One region of the Achromobacter sp. 2789STDY5608615 genome, then DNA from elsewhere that is predicted to be linked to it. Evidence: predicted binding sites of a transcription regulator. Region 1 holds the regulator's gene; the other holds the start of a gene.
What was found. Region 1 encodes NrdR, which represses ribonucleotide reductase genes. Its sites were predicted from a motif close to CACNANATNTNGTG; they were not measured.
Positions count from the first base shown of each region.

Region 2: a site for NrdR is predicted at 3,299-3,312, ahead of AOZ49_RS24710 (ribonucleoside-diphosphate reductase subunit alpha). Genes of this name have one in related genera too.

Region 1 covers NZ_CYTY01000017.1:8,234-15,152, reverse strand. Annotated here, with positions in the region: gene AOZ49_RS16260 (hypothetical protein) at 1-684, shown strand, start outside; gene ribD (bifunctional diaminohydroxyphosphoribosylaminopyrimidine deaminase/5-amino-6-(5-phosphoribosylamino)uracil reductase RibD) at 704-1,873, opposite strand; gene AOZ49_RS16250 (cysteine hydrolase family protein) at 2,078-2,647, shown strand; gene AOZ49_RS16245 (GlxA family transcriptional regulator) at 2,659-3,618, shown strand; gene nrdR (transcriptional regulator NrdR) at 3,680-4,159, opposite strand; gene glyA (serine hydroxymethyltransferase) at 4,366-5,616, opposite strand; gene AOZ49_RS16230 (LysE family translocator) at 5,822-6,460, shown strand; gene AOZ49_RS16225 (YbhB/YbcL family Raf kinase inhibitor-like protein) at 6,540-6,919, opposite strand, start outside.
Region 2 covers NZ_CYTY01000036.1:23,022-29,940, forward strand. Annotated here, with positions in the region: gene AOZ49_RS24705 (indolepyruvate ferredoxin oxidoreductase family protein) at 1-3,151, shown strand, start outside; gene AOZ49_RS24710 (ribonucleoside-diphosphate reductase subunit alpha) at 3,455-6,385, shown strand; gene AOZ49_RS24715 (ribonucleotide-diphosphate reductase subunit beta) at 6,407-6,919, shown strand, end outside.

The sequences.
Region 1 (6,919 bases):
ACCCGCGCCGAAGCCTGGTACACCGCCGCCACGCTGGCGCGCCGCGACGGCATGCGCATCATGGGCTACGAACAGGGACCGGACTACGCCGTCTACGAGGGCAACTACTCCGCCGGCGCCGGCCGCGACGCCAACCCCTGGTGGCGCGAGGCCCGCGCCGATGCCGGCGTACCGATGGAAACGCCGCGGCAGCGCGCCGAGGCGGACCTGCCTGGCCCCTTCGTAACGCAGGAAGAACGCGTGCGCTACGCGGCCAGCGAGGCGCGCCCCAACGTACGCTATCACTACCGCCAGATCGCCGCCGACTACGCGCTGAAGGCGGCCGACGAACTGCCGACCCGCTCGCAGGCCTTTGCGGCCACCCTCTGCCGCGGCGCCCGCTACGTGATCGACGACACGCCGGAGCGCGCCACCGCCATCTATCTACGCTACGTGGATCAGGGCGCCCAGGTGCCCTTCAGCGGCACGTTCGGCCGCGAATGCCCGGAACCGGACTTCCAGTCGGCTTCGCGCTTTCACTATATCCAGGCATGGAAGGCCTGGGAACGTGTCCGCAAGCAGCATCCGGGCGTGTTGCTGGCCGCCGGCCTGCTGGCGCTGGCGGCGCTTGGCGCCGGCCTGTGGGCCTGGCGCAATGGCGCGCCGGCCGGCAACGGCAAGAAACGCCAGGATCCGTTGGCGTAAAAAGCGCCCCGCACGGGCGCTACGGCGTCCCGGCGGCGGGCAACTCGACCCGCCGCAGCAACCCTCGCCAGTGCTCCGGCACCCGGGCGCGCAGGCGCAGGTCGGCCGCCACCCGCTCCGCCTCGATGAATTCGTAGCGCGGAGCGGCGTCCAGCCGTTCCAGCATGGGCAGCTTGACCACGCCGGCGGCGTCGCCCAGCAGCATCGGCGCCATATAGATAAGCAGCTCATCGATGCAGCCGGCCGCGACCAGCGCGCCGCTCAGGCCGGCGCCGGCCTCGACGTGGACTTCGTTGAACTGCTGCGCGGCGAACCAGCGCATCATGGCCGGCAGGTCGACCCGGTCGGGCGTCTCGGCGGGCAGCGCCACCACCCGCACGTTCCTGGCCTCCAGCCGCGCCTGCTTGGCGGCGTCGGCGCGGGCCGTGAACACGATGACCTCGCCGCCGTCGAACAGGCGCGCGTCCTCGGGAATCTCGAAGCGGCCGTCGACCACCGCCCGGCGCGGCTGGCGCGGCGTCTCGACGCTGCGCACGGTCAATTGCGGATCATCCTTGAGCACGGTGCCGATGCCGGTCAGCACCACGCAGCTGCGGGCGCGCCAGCGATGGCCGTCGGCGCGCGCCTCCGGGCCGGTGATCCATTGCGACAGGCCGTTATGCAGCGCGCTGCGGCCGTCCAGCGACGCCGCCATCTTGAGCCAGGTCCAGGGCAGCCCGCGGCTCATGCGCGAAATGAAGCCCGCGTTCAGGGCCAGCGCCTCTTCGCGGCAGATGCCGGTGGTGACGGCGATGCCGGCCTCGCGCAGCCGCGCCAGGCCCTTGCCGTTGACCAGCGGATTGGGATCGCCGATCGCCACCACCACGCGCGCCGGCGCGGCCGCCAGCAGCGCATCCACGCACGGCGGCGTGCGGCCGAAATGACTGCAGGGTTCCAGCGTGACGTAGACGGTGGCGCCCGCCACCGATTCGCCGCGCGCCTGGGCATCGCGCAGCGCGCAGACTTCGGCATGCGGGCCGCCGGGCGGCTGGGTCGCGCCCTCGCCCAGCACCCGGCCGTCGCGCACGATCACGCAGCCCACGCGCGGGTTGGGCGCGGTCGAATACATGACGGTCTGCGCCAGGGCCAGGGCGCGCCGCATCCAGGACAGGTCGTCGGCTTGGCCGGGGGTCGGGCTGGAATTCATCATCATGGCCAAATTGTATGTCCGCGGCGGGCCCGCGGCACGCCGCGCCCGCCGGCGCCGGCGGAGGCGCTATGATGGCCGCAGCGGCCTGAAATGGATGTCCGTTTTAGGCCGACGCAGGTCTGGAGACGGCCTCGCCCGGGAGCCGGGGCAGGCACACAATACGCCACGTACCTCCTGAAATCCCACGGCACGGAGCCCGCCGCCATGAAACAAGCATTGATCGTCATCGACGTCCAGGATTCCTTCCGCCAGCGTCCGTTTTGGGACGAATCGGAATACCCGGCATTCGTCTCGCAACTGCAGGGCCTGATCGACGCCGCCCGCGCCCGCGACATCCCGGTGCTGCAGGTGTTCCACATCAGCGCCGCCAACGACCCGGCCAACCCGTTTTCGCTGGCCTCCGGCCACGTCAAGACGCTGAAGGAACTGCGCATCGCCCCCGACGCCGTGTTCCACAAGACCGTGCATTCCTCGCTCTACGCCAAGGACGCCGACGGCGCCACGCTGCAGGAATGGCTGCGCAAGCACGGCATCGAAGGCGTCATCGTCAGCGGCATCCGCACCGAACAGTGCTGCGAAACCACCACCCGCCACGCCAGCGACGACGGCTTCAAGGTGGTGTTCCCGACCGACGCCACGCTGACCTTCGCGATGCAGAGCCCGTCCGGCAAGCACTACACGCCGGCCGAGATCCGCGACGCCGCCGAGCTGGTGCTGCAGGGCCGCTTCGCCCGCATCGCCCGCGCCGCCGACGTCTTCGCGGACGCGCAATAAGGCGACCAGCCATGATTCCCGTGCACTTCGTATTGCCCAGGGGAATCGTGCTGCTCGACGTGGCCGGGCCGGCCGAGGCCTTCCGGGTCGCCAACAAGCTGTGCCCGGACGCCTTCTCGCAGCATTTCTGCGGCCCGTCGACCGAAGTCGAAAGCGGCATTCCCGGCCTGCACCTGGCCCGGATCCAGCCGCTGCCCGAGAAACTGCCGCCCGAGGCGCTGGTGATCGTGTCCGGCGTGGTCGGCAAGCACATCCGCCTGGATGAGCCCGAGGCCCGCGTCATCATCGACTGGCTGGCGGCGCGCCATCCGGCCGACGGCTTCACCCTGATGACCGTCTGCGCCGGCGCCCTGTTCGCCGCCGCGGCAGGCCTGACGCGCCAGCGCGACTGCACCACGCACCACAGCTGCCTGGCGCAGCTGGCCGACCTGGATCCCAGCGCCCGGCTGCACGACAACCGCATCTTCGTGGAAGACGGCAACCTGGTCAGCAGCGCCGGCATCACCGCCGGCATCGACCTGGCGCTGCACATGGTGGCGCGCCATTGCGGCCCGCGCGTGGCCAGCGAAGTGGCGCGCGACATGGTGGTGTACCAGCGCCGCGCCGGCACCGACTCGGCGCTGTCACCCTGGCTGGAGCACCGCAACCACATGCATCCGGGCGTGCACCGGGTGCAGGACGCGGTGGTGCGCAACCCCGCGGCGCCCTGGTCGGCGCAATCGCTGGCCGAGCAGGCCCACACCAGCGCCCGCCACCTGACGCGGCTGTTCCGCGAGCATGCCGGCTGCACGCCGATGGACTACCTGTATCAGATACGCGTGGCGCTGGCGCGCGACATGCTGCGCGAGACCCGCTTGAACCTGGAGTTGGTGGCGGAGAAATCCGGCTTCGGCTCGGCCCAGCATCTGCGCCGCGTGTGGCGCCGGTTCCAGCCGCAGACGCCCAGCATGGCGCGGACGGTGGCGCTTTGACGCGCCGGGCGGCTGCCCGCCGCTAGCGCGACGGCGGCGGCCGACAGGCCGGGCCGCGGCCTCATTCCTTGCGCAGCTTGCCGGGCAGCACCGGTCCCTGCATCTCGCGGATCGCCTCGACGAATTCGCCGATGTCCTCGAAGCTCTTGTAGACCGAGGCGAAGCGCACGTAGGCCACCTTGTCGAGCTTGCGCAGCTCGTTCATGACCAGTTCGCCGATGTGCCCGGAAGCCACTTCGCGCAGGCCGCTGGCCAGCAGTTGTTCCTCGATGCGGGCCACGGCCGCGTCCACGTCCTCGGTGCTGACCGGGCGCTTGCGCAGCGCCAGGCTCAGACTGGCGCGCAGCTTGGCGGGATCGTAGTCGCTGCGGCTGCCGTTGCGCTTGACCACGGAAGGCAGCGCCAACTCCACCCGCTCGTAGGTGGTGAAGCGCTTGTCACAGGACTGGCAGCGACGCCGGCGGCGGATCGCATCGCCCTCTTCCGAGACACGGCTGTCGACGACCTGCGTTTCGGAATTGCCGCAAAATGGACACCGCATGTGTGATCCCTGAAAACACGGAAAGCAATAATTCGCCGATATTGTAACGATGCGACAGTCTGTCCGCGTCGACTATGACAAATTCGTCCCTAATATTTTTGCCACGATGACCGCCGGCGCGCAAGCGCCATTGGCCTGAAAACAAAAGGACGGCCCCTTGCGGAGCCGTCCGTGTCACATGCGGGCGGAAAAAATCCGCCGTCGCATTACTTCTTGCCGTACACCGGCAGGCGCGAGGTCAGTTCGTTGACCTTGGCGCGCACGGCGGCGATGTTGGCTTCGTCGCGCGGGTTGTCCAGCACGTCGGCGATCAGGTTGGCGGTCAGCTCGGCCTCGGCTTCGGTGAAGCCGCGGGTGGTCATGGCCGGGGTGCCCAGGCGGATGCCGCTGGTCACGAAGGGCTTTTCCGGATCGTTCGGGATGGCGTTCTTGTTGACCGTGATGTGGGCCTGGCCCAGCACGGCTTCGGCTTCCTTGCCCGTGATGCCCTTGGAGCGCAGGTCCACCAGCATGACGTGGCTTTCGGTGCGGCCCGAGACGATGCGCAGGCCACGCTTGACCAGCGTGTCGGCCAGCACCTTGGCGTTCTTGACCACTTGCTGCGCGTAGGTCTTGAATTCGGGTTCCAGCGCTTCCTTGAAGGCCACCGCCTTGCCGGCGATGACGTGCATCAGCGGACCGCCCTGGATGCCGGGGAAGATGGCCGAATTGACGATCTTCTCGTACTCGGCCTTCATCATGATGACGCCGCCGCGCGGGCCGCGCAGCGACTTGTGCGTGGTCGAGGTGACGAAGTCGGCGTGCGGCACCGGGTTGGGGTAGGCGCCGCCGGCCACCAGGCCGGCGTAGTGGGCGATGTCGACCATGAACAGCGCGCCGTTGTCGTGGGCGATGCGGGCCATGCGCTCGAAGTCGATGTGCAGGGCGTAGGCCGAGGCGCCGGCGACGATCAGCTTGGGCTTGTGTTCCTTGGCCAGCTGTTCGACCTGGGCGTAGTTCAGGACTTCGTTTTCGTCCAGGCCGTACGAGATGAAGTTGTACAGCTTGCCCGAGGCGTTGACCGACGCGCCGTGCGTCAGGTGGCCGCCTTCGGCCAGGCTCATGCCCAGCACGGTGTCGCCCGGCTTCAGGACGGCCATGTACACGCCCTGGTTGGCCTGCGAACCCGAGTTGGGCTGCACGTTGGCGGCTTCGGCGCCGAAGATCTGCTTCAGGCGGTCGATGGCCAGCTGCTCGACCACGTCGACGTATTCGCAACCGCCGTAGTAGCGCTTGCCCGGGTAGCCTTCGGCGTACTTGTTCGTGAGCTGCGTGCCCTGGGCTTCCATGACGGCCGGGCTGGCGTAGTTCTCCGAAGCGATCAGCTCGATGTGCTGTTCCTGGCGAACGTCTTCCTTCTGGATGGCGGCCCAGACGTCCGGGTCAGCCTTGGAGAGGGTGAGGTTGCGGTCAAACATGACGGGGGGTTCCTGAGGCGGTAAGAGAGGAGGAAACTGCGCCCGGGTGGGTAAACCCGGATAATGACGAATAGTTTACCGCGTACCGCCGCTTCCCCTGTCGCCAAAATGCCCCGAATGGCGGCAAAATTCCCGCCAAGGGCGCGAAAATTCCGGCATCCGTCCATGGCTGGAAAACGCGCTCAACCCGACTTGAGAAACTTTCATGCAAACCCAGACTTTGGTCGCGTACACCCTGGTCGCCGCCGTCAGCGTCGTCACCCCCGGCCCCGCCAGCATCCTGGCCATGCGCAACGGCGCCGCCGGCGGCCTGCGCGCGGTGCTGCCATCGTCGCTGGGCAATGTCACCGGCCTGTTCCTGCTGTCCGCCGCCGCCATGCTGGGCCTGGGCGTGGTGCTGCAATCGTCCGCCCTGCTGTTCGCCGCGCTCAAGATCGCCGGCGCCGCCTACCTGATCTACCTGGGCCTGCGCCACCTGCTGGGCCGCAGCAGCGTGGCCGCGCCGCCGCCCGACAGCGCCGGCCGCCCGCCGCGCGGCGCGCTGGCGCTGTATCTCGAAGCGACCTTCGTGGCCGGCCTGAATCCCAAGCCCATCCTGTTCTTCACCGCGCTGTTCCCGCAGTTCCTGAACGCGGCCGAACCGCTGCTGCCGCAGTTCTTCATCCTGACGGGCATCTTCATGGGCCTGTCGCTGCCCTCGCTGCTGGCCTACGGCCTGCTGGCACGCCGTGCCCGCCGCCTGTTCCAGCAGCCGCGCGCGGTGCGCTGGATCAACCGGGCCGTGGGTTCGGTGTTCGTCGCCTTCGGCGTGGCATTGTTGCGCCTGAAGCGCGCCGGCGTCTGAGGGCGCGGCGCGTCCGGCGAATGCGCCGGAAATAAAAAAAGGGCCGCATTGATGCGGCCCTTTTTGCTGATCGCGGCGATCAGGACGCGGAGGTCGCGCCGATCTGCTTGGGCGCCAGCGCCGGGTTGAGCGTGTAGGTGCCCGTCAGCGACGCCTGCGCCAGCACGTGCTTCTGGATGGCGCGCAGCGCGTCTTCGCCAGTGAACGCCCCTTGCAGGTTCAACGTGTGGACGTCCAGCGCGTACAGCGTGAACACGTAACGGTGCACCAGCGCGTCGTTCCAGGGCGGGCACGGGCCGTCGTAGCCGAAATAGTCGCCGCTCATGTCGTGGTCGTTGGCGAACCAGGACGAGTACGAGTTGATGCCCTGGCGGGCATCCAGCGGCGCCAGCGGGCCGCCCTTGCCGCGCGGCGTGATGCCGCTGGAAAAGGCGCCTTCGTCGATCTCGCGCATGTCGG
Region 2 (6,919 bases), on a different contig from region 1:
CATGTGGTACGGCAAGGGCCCCGGCGTGGACCGCGCCGGCGACGCCCTGCACCACGGCAACGCCGCCGGCGCCTCGCGCCACGGCGGCGTGCTGGTGGTGGTGGGCGATGACCACACCGCCGTCTCCTCCTCGATCCCGCACGCCAGCGAGGCCTCGCTGATCGGCTGGCAGATACCCATCGTGCACCCGGCCTCGATCGACGAATACGAAACCTTCGCCCTGTGGGGCTGGGCCCTGTCGCGCCATTCCGGCACCTGGGTCGCCTTCAAAGCCGTGTCCGAAACCATCGAAAGCGGCCACTCCTTCACCCCCGCGCCGGTGCGCGCCTACGACATGCCGGCCGATCCCGACCTGCCGCCGGAAGCGCTGGAATACTCCGCCCGCGACTTCCTGTCGCTGGCGGTCGAAACCCGCATGAACCTGCGCATGAAGGCCGTCGCCGCCTTCGCCCGCCGCCACAGCATCGACCGCCTCACCTGTCCGGCGCCCAAGGCCACCGTCGGCATCGTCACCGTCGGCAAGGCCCACCTGGACGCCATGGAAGCGCTGTCGCGCCTGGGCGTGGACACCGTCACCGCCAACGCGCCGGTGCGCATCTACAAGCCCGGCCTGACCTGGCCGCTGGACGCCGAGCGCATGCTCGATTTCGCGCTCGGCCTCTCGCACATCCTCGTGATCGAGGAAAAAGGCGCCGTCGTCGAGACCCAGCTCAAGGACCTGCTGTTCAACCTGCCCGAGCGCGCCACCGTGGTCGGCAAGAAGGGTTTCGACGGCGAAGCGCTGGTGCCGTCCGCCGGCCAGTTGCGCCCGTCGCTGCTGGCGCGGCCGCTGGCCCAGTGGCTGTCGCGCGCCGCCGGCCTGCAGCCCGGCATCGACCTGGCCACCTTCGACTGCCAGGACATGCTGTCCAACGACGCCGACGGCATGCGCCGCCGCCCCTACTTCTGTTCCGGCTGTCCGCACAGCACCTCGACCAAGGTGCCGGAAGGCAGCCAGGCGCTGTCGGGCGTGGGCTGCCACTACATGGCCGCCTGGATGGACCGCGACACCGGCGGCCTGACCCAGATGGGCGGCGAAGGGGTCGACTGGATCGGCCTGTCGCGCTACACCAAGATGCCGCACATCTTCCAGAACATGGGGGAAGGCACCTACTACCACTCCGGCTACCTGGCGATCCGCCAGGCCGTGGCCGCCAAGGCCAACATCACCTACAAGATCCTGTTCAACGACGCCGTCGCCATGACCGGCGGCCAGCCGGTGGATGGTCCGATATCGGTGCCGCAGATCTGCCAGCAGCTGCGCGGCGAGAACGTTGCCCGCATCGTCGTCACCAGCGACGAGCCCGAGAAATACCAGGGCGTGGACCTGGGCGCCGGCATCAAGGTACACCACCGCCGCGAGCTCGACGCCCTGCAGCGCGAACTGCGCGAGATCCCCGGCGTCACCGTGCTGATCCACGACCAGACCTGCGCCGCCGAAAAGCGCCGCCGCCGCAAGAAGAACCAGTTCCCCGACCCGGCCCGCCGCATGCTGATCAACAGCGCCGTGTGCGAAGGCTGCGGCGACTGCGGCGTGAAATCGAACTGCCTGTCGGTGGTGCCGCTGGAAACGCCCTACGGCCGCAAGCGCGCCATCGATCAGTCCAGCTGCAACAAGGACTACTCCTGCGCCGAAGGCTTCTGCCCCAGCTTCGTCTCGGTCATGGGCGGCAAGCCCAGGAAGAGCGCCGCGCCCAAGGCCGACCAGGAACGCCTGCAGCGCCTGATCCAGCAACTGCCGCTGCCGCAGGCGCCGGCGCTGGATCGTCCCTACCGCCTGCTGGTGGCGGGCATGGGCGGCACCGGCGTCATCACCATCGGCGCCATCGTCTCGATGGCCGCGCACCTGGAAGGCCTGTCGGCCGCGGTGCTGGACCTGACCGGCCTGGCGCAGAAGGGCGGCACGGTGGTCAGCCACATCCGCCTGGCGCCCGCGGGCGCCGCCGCCGGCCCGGTGCGCCTGGACTGGCAGCAGGCCGACGCCGCCATCCTGTGCGACCCGGTCGCCGCCGTCGCGCCCGATTCGCTCGGCGCGCTGCGGCGCGGCCACACCCGGGTCACCGTCAACACCTACGTCGCGCCGGTGTCTGATTTCACCCGCAATCCGGACGCCGCCATGCGGCCGGAGGCGCTGCTGGCCAAGATCCGCCATGCCGCGGGCGACGATCACACCGCCGCCATCGACGCGCACGAAGCCGCGCTGGCCCTGTTCGGCGACAGCATCCTGTCGAACATGTTCATGCTGGGCTACGCATGGCAGCGCGGCGGCGTGCCGCTGTCGCAGGCCGCCATCAACCGCGCCATCGAACTGAACGGCGTCGCCGTGGCCGCCAACCGCGCCGCGTTCGACAGCGGCCGCCTGGCCGCGCACCAGCCCGACGCGCTGGACGGCGCGCTGCGCCCGCGCGCCCAGGTGGTGCAACTGCATGTGCCGGAGAGCTTCGAACGCGCCGTGGCGCGCCGCGTCGACGACCTGACCGCCTACCAGGACGCCGCCTACGCGCAGGCCTACCGCGACGTGGTCGAGCGCGTCGCCGCGCGCGAACGCGAGCTGGCGCCCGACGCCAAGACACCGCGCCTGGCCATGGCGGTGGCGCGCGGCCTGTTCAAGCTGATGGCCTACAAGGACGAATACGAAGTCGCCCGCCTCTACACCGGCGAAGCCTTCCAGGCCCAGCTCAAGGGCCAGTTCGAAGGCGACTACAGCCTGCGCTTCCACATGGCGCCGCCGATCTTCGCGCGCAAGGACCCGCGCACCGGCGTGCCGCGCAAGGTGACGCTGGGCCCGCGCACCATGACCGCGCTCAGGCTGTTGACCCGCTTCAAGCGCCTGCGCGGCACCTGGTTCGATCCGTTCGGCCACACCGCCGAGCGCAAGATGGAACGCGCGCTGGTGGGCGAGTACCGCCAGACCATAGACCAGTTGCTCGCAGGGTTGAATCGCGACAACCTGGCGCAAGCAGCTACAATCGCCGCCCTTGCAGAAACCATCCGCGGCTTCGGCCACGTGAAGGCCGCGAACGTCGAGAAGTACAGGACGGAGCTGGCCCGCTCGATGCAGAGCTATACGGCGCCTGCCCCGCGCGATGTACCCCTGCGGAAAACCGCATAAACACTCGCGCTGAGCGGCATTCTCCTGGGCGCGCCTTGCTAGGCGCGCCCAGTGCATTTAGTAACAATGTTTTGGGAACCTGATCCTATCTTCTTCTTGTAGCTGTCGTACTCGATCACTAGAATTAGTGTCCAACGAGGGGTGCTACACTACATGTTGTGGTCGCCTAACCGCTGATACTCGTCGGCCACGCCATACGGATTCGTCCGTCCAAGCGTTGCGCCCCCCTCAATAAGATCCAATTTCGTACCTGACATGACGTCGTCATGTCGCTATCTACGCGCTTTTCGCACAGGAGCTTCCATGCAGACTACGATCGCCTCTGTGACCCGGCCCTCGGCCGTGCCGCCCTCTCAAACCGATTCCCCTGCCGACGCCAATGGCGGGCAATGGGCCAGCTACAACATCATTCGCCGCAATGGCTCGGTGGTCGGGTTCGAACCCGGCAAGATCGCCATCGCCATGACCAAGGCGTTCCTGGCCGTCAATGGCGGCCAGGGCGCGGCCTCGGCCCGCGTGCGCGAGCTGGTTGAACAGCTGACGACCCAGGCCGTCAACGCGCTGGTGCGCAACCGTCCGGGCGGCGGCACCTTCCACATCGAAGACATCCAGGACCAGGTCGAACTGGCCCTGATGCGCTCGGGCCAGCATGACGTCGCCCGCGCCTACGTGCTCTACCGCGAAAAGCGCACCCAGGAACGCGCCGCCGCCGCGGCCGCCGAAGGCCAGCAGAAGGCCGACACGACGCCGCAGGAAAACGTGCTGCACGTCACGGACGCGGGTGTCCGCCGTCCGCTGGACATCGCCGAACTGCGCGCCACCATCGTCGCCGCCGGTGAAGGCCTGGCCGAATTCATCGACTCCGAAGCCATCCTGAAGGAAACGGTCAAGAACCTGTACGACGGCATCCCCGTCGACGAAGTGTTCAAGTCCGCCATTCTGTCGGCGCGCGCGCTGGTCGAGAAGGACCCGGCCTACAGCCAGGTCACCGCCCGCCTGCTGCTGCACACGATCCGCAAGGAAGTGCTGGGCGAAGAAGTCTCGCAGGACGGCATGGCCGCCCGCTACGCCGAGTACTTCCCCACCTTCATCGCCCGCGGCATCGAAGGCGGCCTGCTGTCGCCCGACCTGGCCGGCTATGACCTGACCAAGCTGGGCCTCGCCCTGAACGCCAAGCGCGACCTGCAGTTCGGCTACCTTGGCCTGCAGACCCTGTACGACCGCTACTTCCTGCACATCCGCGGCACCCGCATCGAACTGCCGCAGGTGTTCTTCATGCGCGTGGCCATGGGCCTGGCGCTGCGCGAGACCGACCGCGAAGCCCGCGCCATCGAGTTCTACGAGATCCTGTCGTCGTTCGACTTCATGAGCTCGACCCCGACGCTGTTCAACTCGGGCACCCTGCACTCGCAGCTGTCGTCGTGCTACCTGACCACCGTCTCCGACGACCTGGAAGGCATCTACGACGCCATCAAGGAAAACGCGCTGCTGGCCAAGTACGCCGGCGGCCTGGGCAACGACTGGACCCCGGTGCGCGCGCTGCGCAGCCACATCAAGGGCACCAACGGCGAAAGCCAGGGCGTGGTCCCGTTCCTGAAGGTCGTCAACGACACCGCCGTGGCGGTGAACCAGGGCGGCAAGCGCAAGGGCGCGGTCTGCACCTACCTGGAATCGTGGCACCTGGACATCGAGGAATTCCTCGAACTGCGCAAGAACACCGGCGACGAGCGTCGTCGCACCCACGACATGAACACGGCGAACTGGATTCCCGACCTGTTCATGAAGCGCGTCATGGAAGGCGGCGAATGGACCCTGTTCTCGCCGTCCGACTGCCCCGACCTGCACGACAAGTACGGCAAGGCTTTCGAAGAAGCCTACATCGGCTATGAAGCGCGCGTTGCCAGCGGCGACCTGAAGCTGTTCAAGAAGATGCCGGCGCTGAACCTGTGGCGCAAGATGCTGTCGATGCTGTTCGAAACCGGCCACCCGTGGATCACGTTCAAGGATCCGTGCAACATCCGTTCGCCGCAGCAGCACGTCGGTGTGGTCCACAGCTCGAACCTGTGCACCGAGATCACGCTGAACACCAACGAATCGGAAATCGCGGTTTGCAACCTGGGTTCGGTGAACCTGGTCGCGCACATGAAGCCCGCCGCCGGCGGCGGTTTCGAACTCGACCACGAGAAGATCAAGCGCACCGTCAGCATCGCCATGCGCATGCTCGACAACGTCATCGACATCAACTACTACGCCGTCGAGAAGGCCCGCAACTCCAACGCGCGCCATCGTCCGGTGGGCATGGGCATCATGGGTTTCCAGGACTGCCTGCAGATGATGCGCGTGCCGTACGCCTCGCACGCCGCCGTCGAATTCGCCGACACCTCGATGGAAGCCGTGTGCTATCACGCCTACTGGGCCTCGAGCCTGCTGGCTGAAGAACGTGGCCGCTATCAATCGTACGAAGGCTCGCTGTGGTCGCGTGGCATCCTGCCGCAAGACACGTTGAAGATGCTGCGTGACGAACGCGGTGGTCACGTCGAGGTCGATGAATCGAGCACGCTCGATTGGGATGCGTTGCGCGCGCGCATCAATCAACACGGCATGCGCAACTCCAATTGCATCGCAATCGCCCCAACCGCGACTATTTCCAATATCATTGGTGTATCTGCGTGCATCGAACCCACTTTCCAGAACTTGTACGTCAAATCGAATCTCTCCGGCGAGTTCACGGTCGTTAACGATTACCTCGTGCGTGACCTGAAGAAACTCGGTCTCTGGGACGAAGTCATGGTCGCCGACCTCAAGTACTTCGACGGCAGCCTGTCCCGCATCGATCGCGTACCTTCCGAACTCCGCGAACTCTACGCCACCGCGTTCGAAGTCGAACCGAGCTGGCTGGTGGAATGCGCCTCGCGTCGCCAGAAGTGGATCGATCAAGCCCAGTCGCTGAACATCTACATGGCCGGCGCCTCCGGCAAGAAGCTGGACGACACCTACAAGCTGGCTTGGAAGCGTGGCCTGAAGACGACCTATTACCTGCGTACCCTTGGCGCCACCAGCGCCGAGAAGTCGACGGGACGCGGCGGCGAACTGAACGCCGTCAGCGCCGGTGGCCAGTCCACCGCCGCCCCCGTGTCCGCTGCACCTGTTTTGCCGGAACCCGAAGTTCTCGGGGCGGTTTGCACCATGCGGCCGGGCGACCCCGGCTTCGAAGAGTGCGAAGCCTGCCAATAAACCGCCTCCGGAGAATGAATCATGATTAATTGGGAAGACGACACCCTCGCCACGCAACCTACACAAGCCCCCGCGCCCGCGGCGGGCGGGCAGGCTGCGCCCGAAGTCCGGGCGGCGACCGGCGTGTTCGGCGACACCGCCATGCCGACCCCGGCCGCGCCGCAGCATGCGGCCGGCCTGACGGCCAGCGGCAGCGCCACCTCGCAACGCGTGAAGGTTGCCGACAAGCGCATCATCAATGGCGAGACCGACGTCAACCAGCTGGTGCCGTTCAAGTACAAGTGGGCATGGGAGAAATACCTGGCCACGTGCGCGAACCACTGGATGCCGCAGGAAATCAACATGTCGCGCGACATCGCCCTCTGGAAGAACCCGAACGGGCTCACCGAGGACGAGCGCCGCATCGTCAAGCGCAACCTGGGTTTCTTCGTCACGGCCGACTCGCTGGCCGCGAACAACATCGTGCTGGGCACCTACCGCCACATCACGGCGCCCGAATGCCGCCAGTTCCTGCTGCGCCAGGCCTTCGAAGAA